Regions from separate parts of the Kitasatospora sp. NPDC101155 genome, predicted to be linked through region 1. Evidence: riboswitches for the same ligand, from Rfam matches in the RefSeq annotation. Region 1 holds a riboswitch; the other holds the start of a gene.

The links. A riboswitch is a leader RNA that binds a small molecule or an ion and turns the genes downstream of it on or off. The one in region 1 is predicted to bind ZMP and ZTP.
Positions count from the first base shown of each region.
Region 2: linked by a shared signal. The riboswitch ahead of ACIRYZ_RS02925 (glycine hydroxymethyltransferase) and the one ahead of ACIRYZ_RS04545 (bifunctional 5,10-methylenetetrahydrofolate dehydrogenase/5,10-methenyltetrahydrofolate cyclohydrolase) in region 1 are both predicted to bind ZMP and ZTP.

Region 1 covers NZ_JBIWPN010000002.1:443,697-447,896, reverse strand. The annotation lists gene ACIRYZ_RS04555 (alpha/beta fold hydrolase) at 371-1,060, shown strand; gene ACIRYZ_RS04550 (hypothetical protein) at 1,234-1,464, shown strand; gene ACIRYZ_RS04545 (bifunctional 5,10-methylenetetrahydrofolate dehydrogenase/5,10-methenyltetrahydrofolate cyclohydrolase) at 1,546-2,379, opposite strand; ZMP/ZTP riboswitch at 2,431-2,516, opposite strand; gene ACIRYZ_RS04540 (ATP-binding protein) at 2,792-3,253, opposite strand; gene ACIRYZ_RS04535 (Scr1 family TA system antitoxin-like transcriptional regulator) at 3,370-4,200, shown strand, end outside.
Region 2 covers NZ_JBIWPN010000002.1:80,927-85,126, reverse strand. The annotation lists gene ACIRYZ_RS02940 (nuclear transport factor 2 family protein) at 1-43, shown strand, start outside; partial or broken gene ACIRYZ_RS02935 (helix-turn-helix domain-containing protein) at 116-993, opposite strand; gene ACIRYZ_RS02930 (cytidine deaminase family protein) at 1,201-1,611, opposite strand; ZMP/ZTP riboswitch at 1,889-2,003, shown strand; gene ACIRYZ_RS02925 (glycine hydroxymethyltransferase) at 2,024-3,490, shown strand; gene ACIRYZ_RS02920 (aldehyde dehydrogenase family protein) at 3,590-4,200, opposite strand, start outside.

The DNA.
Region 1 (4,200 bases):
TTCCCGAGGCGGCCAGCACCTGTCGGGGTCCGATCGCGGCGGTGAGGGGGCCGCCGAGGGCGGTGCCCGTGGGCGCGGCAGTGAGAAGGGCGGCGCTTCGGGCGGCCAGGACGGTGGTCAGCCAGGCAGCCGGGGTGCGGTCCTGGAACAGGGTGTGGACGCGGCGAGAACGGTATCCATGGTTCGGGCGGCCCCCTTCCCGGTCGCGCGCCCTCGGAAAGGGCGAGCCACTTCGTCTTCTGAGCCGGCAGAACGGCCGCGGAGTGGGAGGTCGGCGGATCCGACTTGCCACTCCGCGACTTCCTGGGCGTTGGCCGGGCTCGATCGCCTAGCCTGCCTGGTGGACCAACGACGATGAGGGGACTGGCCGGTGGCGACCTACGTACTGATCCATGGCGGGGCTGCTGATTCCTGGTGCTGGGGGCCGCTGGCCGCCGAGTTGCGCGACCGGGGCCACGAGGTGGTCGCGCCCGACCTGCCGTGCGACGACGAGTCGGCCGGGCTCGCGGAGTACGCGGACGCGGTGGTCGAGGCGATCGGCGATCGCGGTGAACTCGTCGTTGTCGCGCACTCGTTCGGCGGATTCACCGGTCCCCTGGTGTGCGACCGGGTGCCGGTGGACCTGCTGGTGATGCTCCAGGCCCAGGTGCCGGCCCCGGGCGAGTCGCCGGGTGAGTGGTGGGACAACACGGGGTACGGGCCGGCGCGGCGGGAAGCCGACCTGCGCAGGGGCATCGCGGAGGGCACCGAGGAGGACCCCCGCTCCTTCTTCCTGCACGACACTCCGGCCGCCCTGGCCGCCGAGCTGCTGGCGGAGCATCAGCGGGGTCAGGCGGCGACGCCGTTCGGGAAGTCGTGGCCGCTGGACGCGTGGCCGAAGGTGCCCACCAGGTTCCTGGTGGCGTCCGACGACCGCTTCTTCCCCGCGGAGTTCATGCGGAGAGTGGTCGTCGAACGGCTCGGCTTCCAGCCGGATGAGATGCCCGGCGATCACCTCCCGATGCTCGGACACCCGAAGGAGCTGGCCGAGCGCCTGGAGGCGTACCGCGCCGAGCTGTGAGCGGCCCGGCGATTGCTCGGGGGAGTGGGAAGTCGGCCCGTCCGACTTCCCACTCCCCAACGGGGCCACGAGATCGCTTCAAGGGAGCGGCAGTTGACGTCCAAGGGCTGCAGCGATGTCTCGAAGCGCCCTACGCCTCCTGGACGCACGTCGCGGACGGGGCCGTCCGGAGGGTGGTCGGCGACTACCTCGCCGAAGGATTCTGGCGCTCCGACAACCCCCAGGCCGTCCGCCGGGCCGGCAACCACCACCGGACGCTGTCCACGTACCTGAGCACACTCCTTCGGCGCGGCTTCGTTCCGGAAGCCGTCACCGAACCGGCGCCGACCGCCCAAGTGGCGGCCCAGCAACCACAGAGGGCCGGGCTGCCACCGTTCCTCGTCATCCGTGCTCGTGCGGTCTGACTGCGCAGCGCACGTGCAGTACACAACCGAGTCGGCAGCCGAGACCGACCAGGCGGGCCGTCGCCCGGTCGTCCGCAACGGTCAGGACCGGGCGAGCTGACGTGCCGCTGCGTCGACCGTCTGCGCAAGGAGGACGGCGATGGTCATGGGACCGACACCACCAGGAACCGGAGTGATCAGGCTCGCCCTACGCCGGGCCGTCTCGAAGTCAACATCCCCGACGTTGCCCGGGTTGTAGCCCGCGTCGATCACCACGGCACCGGGCTTGATGTCCGCCCCGTTGATGAAGCGCGGCCGGCCAACCGCGGCGACCAGGACGTCGGCCTCGCGCACGACCAAGGGCAGATCGACGGTGCGGGAATGGCAGTAAGTCACCGTGGCGTCCCGGCCGAGCAGGAGCATCCCGACGGGCTTTCCCAGGATAGGGCTACGTCCCACCACGACGGCGTGCTTGCCCGTGAGGTCGACGCCGTACTCGTCCAGAAGGCGCATGATCCCGCCGGGCGTGCAGGAGACGAAGCCGGGCAGGCCGAACCCCATCGCCGCGAAGGAGTGCATGGTGACCCCGTCGACGTCCTTGTCCGGGGCAATCGCCTCGAACGCGGCGCGCTCGTCGATGTGCGCCCCCACCGGGTGCTGGAGCAGGATGCCGTGCACGTCCGGATCCTCGGACAGCGCGGTGACGGCCTCCACCAGGCCGCTGGTGCTCACTGAGGCGGGCAGGGCCACGTGCCGCGAGTGGATGCCGGCTTTCGCACACCGGGCCTGCTTCATCCGGACGTACGTGACCGAAGCCGGATCCTCTCCCACCAGCACGGTCGCGAGACACGGGGAGGCCCCGGTGTGCTCGCGGATCTCCTCTGCGGCTGCCGCGCTGGTCTCGGTGATGCGGCGGGCAAGATCCGTACCATCCATCAACCGCGCCTGCTTCTGCGTCTCCAGCACGTTCCACTCCTGAGCTCCGAGGTGAGGTGCCCAGGCGCACGGCATTGACGAAACGTCAGGCCGCTCCCCGGTGGTACTCCACCTCAGCGCCAGTCACGGCCCGAGCCCACAGTACCCGCCAAACCCGGGCGGTTGGTCCCGTCCGCAAGTCCTGACAACTGCTCGGGTGGGGTTCGGCCGGCGGACATGGCTGAGGAGTGGGAAGTCGGTGGGGCCGACTTCCCACTCCTGGTTGTTTCAGGGGGTGGCGGTTGGGCTTGAAGTGGGGTGTGGGGGAGGGTCGTTGGACGTGAGGGGGTAGGCCCAGGCGAGGAGGAGGGCGAGGAAGAGCGCGAAGGGGAGGAGGGTGCAGAGGGTCGCGCTGCCCGGGCTATGGCGGGGTTCAGGTGGCATCGGGGGCGGTGGCCAGGTCGAGCTCGACCCAGACGGTCTTGGAGTTGGGGTGACGGGGGATGGTGCCCCAGCGGTCGCAGAGGGCGTCGATGAGGGTGAGGCCGCGCCCGGACTGGGCGTTGGGGACGTGGACGGTCGGGAGGACGGGGAGTCGGTCGCCGCGCGGGTCGCTGATTTCGATGCGGAGGGTGGTGCCCCGGCGCGCGGTGGTGGTGAGGGCGAGGTGAAGTTCGAAGCCGCGCCCCGGAACGCGTCCGTGCGTGATCGCGTTCGCAGCGAGCTCGGCGACGATGAGCAGGGCGGAGTGGAACGGCTCGGTGTGCGTGGAGTTCAGTCCCGAGGTGGTGAGTTGACGTCTAGCGATGCGCCGGCAGATCGCGGCGCCCTTGGGCGTGCCGGCGAGGGTGATGGTGCGGCGGCGGGGGTTGTCGAGGGGGATTTCGGTCGTCATGGGAGAAAGCGTGGCGGGGCGGACGTACGCTGACCATGGATCTGGCGAGCACAGAGAGTGCTTGTGTGGGTGCGGACAGCTTTTGTTCCAAGCTGAATCACAGTGGGGTGGTCGCGATGGGTGCGGCGCGTAAGAGCGAGTCGGGCGAGGAAATCCGGACGGAGCTGCCTGAGGACCTGGGGGAGGTCTCGGACTTCTTCCGGGCGATCGGCAAGCAGATCAAGCTCCTACGGGAACGGGCCGGACTGACACAGAAAGAGCTCGGCGAGCTTGTCGGCTACGGCGAGCGGTTGATCAGCTCGGTCGAGCGCGGGGTCCGCACCCCGCAGCCGGAGTTGCTGGTTGCGCTGGACAAGCTGTTGAACGCTGGCGGCCTGTTGGCGATCGCCGCAGACGACGTGAGACGGGCGCGAGCCAAGGCGCGGCTGCGGCACCCGGCCTGGTTCCGGGACTACGTGCTCCTGGAAGTCGACTCGATCGAGAGCCATAACTTCGCCACGCTCGGAATCCCCGGGCTGCTCCAGACCGAGGAGCACGCTCGTGCGATCTTCGCGATGAGGCAGCCGCCGTTGTCGGAGGAAGTGATCGAGATGCGGGTCGCGGCGCGAATGGCGCGGCAGGAGGTGCTGACTCGTTGGCCTCGCGGGATGTTCAGCTGGGTGATCTGCGAGAGCGTGCTGCGCAGGCCGCTCGGAGGGTGGGACGTGCACGAGGCTCAGCTGCGTCATCTCTTGGAGGTCGGGCGGATGCGCGGAATGGTCATCCAGGTGCTGCCGCTGGACAGAACCGAGCACGCCGGAATGGGCGGACCGTTCATCCTGATCACGCCCAAAGGTCGGCCCCAGCAGGGCTACATCGAGGTGCAGACGAGCAGTAGGCTGATCACCGATCCGGACGAGGTCCAGATTATGAACGCGCGCTACAGCATCCTCAGGGCCCAGGCTTAC
Region 2 (4,200 bases), 360 kb from region 1:
GATCATCGTCTTTGCGGGGGAGATCGAGGCGTTCGCCTCCTGAGTCATCCTTCTGTCGCTGTCCTTCTCCTGAGCTTGCCCCCGTCGGCGTTCGGGGGCTGCTGTTCGCGGTTGGTCAGGCCGCGGTGTTGAGGGGGTGTCCGCCCCAGCGGATGCCCTTTTCGCTGCGGACGCGGGCGCGTTCCTTGAGTTGGGCGGTGAGTACGTCGGGGTGGCGGGCGTTGGTGTTGCGCCAGCGCAGGTAGCGGTCCAGTGCCTGGGTTTGCGCGGGGTGGCTGCGGTGGTGGGAGTTGGCGAGTGTGAACTGCCGCAGCGGGCCGAAGTGGGCCTCGATCGGATTGGCCCAGGAAGCGTAGGTCGGGGTGAAGCACAGCTCGACCTTGTTCTTCTTCGCCCAGCAGGAGCCCGCGGTGGGCCGGATCTCCAGGGGCCCGAACTCGTCGAAGGCGAAGACCCGGTCCGGGAAGCGTTCCAGAACGCGCTCGATCCGGTCGAGCTTGGCGTCGCGATCAGGGTCGGGTGACTCCCTCCAGGTCTTGGTGCGCTGGAAGGTGATGCCGCGGCGCCGGAGCAGGCACCGTAAGGCTTCACGGCTGATGCGGATGACACGCCCGTGCACTTTCCGCAGGTAGGCGGCGAGTTTGCGGATCGACCAGCGGTGAAGGGTTGGCCGAGCCTGGTGGGGCGGGTGGTGGCCGTCCGGATGACGAAGTCCTCGTCCTCAGGGCTGAGTAGGCGGGGACGGCCTCCCGCTCACTGAGGGCCCAGGCAGGCCAGGCCGATCTCGTTGAAGCGGTGGATCACATCGCGCACGGTGTCCTCGTCGGCCTGAACCAGCTGGGCGATCACCGGCGCACGGTTCCCGCCCGCCGAGGCGAGCAGCATCATCGCGCGCCGGTAGCGCACCGAACTCGTGCTGCCCCGGCGCACGGTCTGCTGAAGCTTCTGCCCCTCCTGGCCGGTCAGTCTGCGTACACGGACAGGCTCGGCCACCGGGCCTCCAGCGATCGGATCGGACGTCGCCGCACATCCAACCGCCACGACCGCCAACCCGGTGGACCTGTGCGGTCACAGTACTAGTTACCCCGGCTCAGCCACCGGCCCAGCCACCTCGGCCCGGCCACCTCGGCCCGGCCACCTCGGCCCGGCCACCTCGGCCCAGCCACCTCGGCCCAGTCACTCCGGCTCAGTCACTCCGGCTCAGTCGTCCTGGTGGTCGGCCCAGATGTACGCCTCCGGCAGCAGCTCCAGCACCGGCAGGGTGTGCAGTCGCCCGTCCCGTTCGACGATGACCCCCGCCTTGGGGAAGTAGTCCAGCAGCACCTGACGGCAGCGCCCGCACGGCGGCACGACCCCGCGCCCCTGGTCGCCGACCGCCACCACCGTGGTCAGGTCGTACGCCCCCTGCCCGGCCGCCGCCCCGATGAGCACCAGCTCCGCACACGGGCCGCCGGTGAAGTGGTAGACGTTCACGGCCGTGACGATCCGCCCGTCGGCATTGCGCCCGGCCGCCGCGACGCTGTGGTTGTCGCCCCGCGTGTACCGCTCGGCCACCGCCTGGGCCGCCGCGACGAGCTCCTCATCGACTGCCGGGTGATTGATGTCGGACATAGCGCTAGTCCTCTCTGGTCGAACCTGACACGTTTCGATCATGGCCGTCCCACCCCTGATCGTGCCAACCCCTCGCGCAGGCCCGTTCCGGCTGCGCCCCTGGCGCCGCACAGGAGGAATTCTTCCGGACTGTTTCGGGAATTGCGGCGGCTTCATTTCGTCGCAGCACGGGCGTTGCAGAAGAACGAGCAGAAGAGCGGACATGTGCGGCCCGAGATGGACCGGCCGTTCCGCATTCTGAGACCTCCGCCGCCGCCTCCGTGATGTTGATACGATCCCGCTGGACCGCGACTGGCGCGTAGGGATGGAATCGACCATCGGGAAGCGGTCCCGTGAATCCTCACGTCGACGTGGAGCCGCACGTCGAGTTGCCGAGCGCCTGGGCCGCCCGCATCCCCGCCAGGAGACCGCCATGGCCCAGCCCGAGCAGACGCCCCACACCGCCGCCGCCCCCGCGGCCGACACCGCCTTCCGCAGCGCCCTGGACGTCGTGGCCGGCGTCGAACCGCGGATCGCCGCCGCCATCGGCCAGGAGCTGGCGGATCAGCGCGCCTCGCTCAAGCTGATCGCCAGTGAGAACTACGCCTCCCCGGCCGTCCTGCTCGCCATGGGCAACTGGCTCAGCGACAAGTACGCCGAGGGCACCGTCGGCCGCCGCTTCTACGCCGGCTGCCGCAACGTCGACACCGTCGAGGCCATCGCCGCCGAGCACGCCCGCGAGCTGTTCGGCGCCGAACACGCCTACGTCCAGCCGCACTCCGGCATCGACGCCAACCTCACCGCCTTCTGGGCCGTCCTCTCCCAGCGGGTCGAGAGCCCGGCCCTGGAGCGGGCCAAGGTGCGCAACGTCAACGACCTCACCGAGCAGGACTGGGCCGAGCTGCGCCAGGAGCTCGGCAACCAGCGCATGCTCGGCATGTCCCTGGACACCGGCGGCCACCTCACCCACGGCTTCCGGCCCAACATCTCGGGCAAGATGTTCGAGCAGCGCAGCTACGGCACCGACCCGGCCACCGGCCTGATCGACTACGATGCGCTGCGCGAGACCGCCCGCGAGTTCCGCCCGCTGATCCTGGTGGCCGGCTACTCGGCCTACCCGCGGCTGGTGAACTTCCGCAAGATGCGCGAGATCGCGGACGAGGTCGGTGCGACCCTGATGGTCGACATGGCGCACTTCGCCGGCCTGGTCGCGGGCAAGGTGCTCACCGGCGACCACGACCCGGTGCCGCACGCCCACATCGTCACCACGACCACCCACAAGTCCCTGCGTGGCCCGCGCGGCGGCATGGTGCTCAGCACCGCCGAGCTGGCCGAACACGTCGACCGCGGCTGCCCGTTGGTGCTCGGCGGCCCGCTCTCGCACGTCATGGCCGCCAAGGCCGTCGCCCTCGCCGAGGCCCGCCGCCCCGAGTTCCGGGCCTACGCCCGCGCGGTGGTCGACAACGCCCAGGCACTCGCCGAGGGCCTGCTGCGCCGCGGCGGCAAGCTGGTCACCGGCGGCACCGACAACCACCTGGTGCTCGCCGACGTCTCCGGCTACGGCCTGACGGGCCGCCAGGCCGAGGCGGCGCTGCTGGAGTCGGGCATCGTCACCAACCGCAACTCCGTGCCGCTGGACCCGAACGGCGCCTGGTACACCTCGGGCGTGCGCCTGGGCACCCCGGCCCTGACCACCCGCGGCCTGGGCGTCGCCGAGATGGACGAGATCGCCGCCCTGATCGACACCGTGCTGCGCGCCACCGCCCCCGTCGCCGGGGCCAACGGCAGCCCGTCCAAGGCGAATTACGTCCTCGACGAGTCCCTGCGCGACGGCGTCGCCAAGCGCGCCGCCGACCTGCTCGCGCCGTTCCCGCTCTACCCGGGCGTCGACCTGGTCTGACCCGGTCCGGGGCTGCCGAATCCCGTTCGGCAGCCCCGGCCCAGGCCGCTCGGTGCGGTCCCGGGCCCACCCGGTCGATGTGGTTCCGGTCCAACCTGGTCAGTACTGCAGCGACTTGTACTGCAGGAACTCCTCCAGACCGTGCCGGCCCAGTTCACGGCCGAGGCCGGAGCTCTTGTAACCGCCGAACGGCGCCATCGGGTTGAACCGGCCGCCGTTCAAGTCGACCTGGCCGGTGTCGAGTCGGCGGGCGAAGCCGGCGGCGGTGTCGGTGTCCGCGGCCCAGACGCCGCCCGCCAGGCCGTAGACCGTGCCGTTGGCGATCTCGGCGGCGTGCTCCTCGTCCCGATAGGGGAGGATCGACAGCACCGGGCCGAAGATCTCCTCTTGGGCCACCGTCATCTCCGGGGTGACGTCGGCGAGCACGGTGGGACGGACGTAGAAGCCGGCCGGCAGCTCGGGCAGCGGCTCCGGGCCGCCGACCACCAGCCGGGCGCCCTCGGCCACCGCGTTGTCCAGGTAGCCGCGCACCCGGTCCAGCTGCTTGGCGTTGACCAGCGGGCCGATCCGGGTCTGCGGGTCGGTCGGGTCGCCCGGGACGTACTTCTCGGCGGCCTTGGCCGCGATCGCGACCGCCTCCTCGTACTGGTCCTGGTGGACCAGCAGCCGGGTCCAGGCGCTGCAGGTCTGGCCCGAGTTGGCGAAGACGT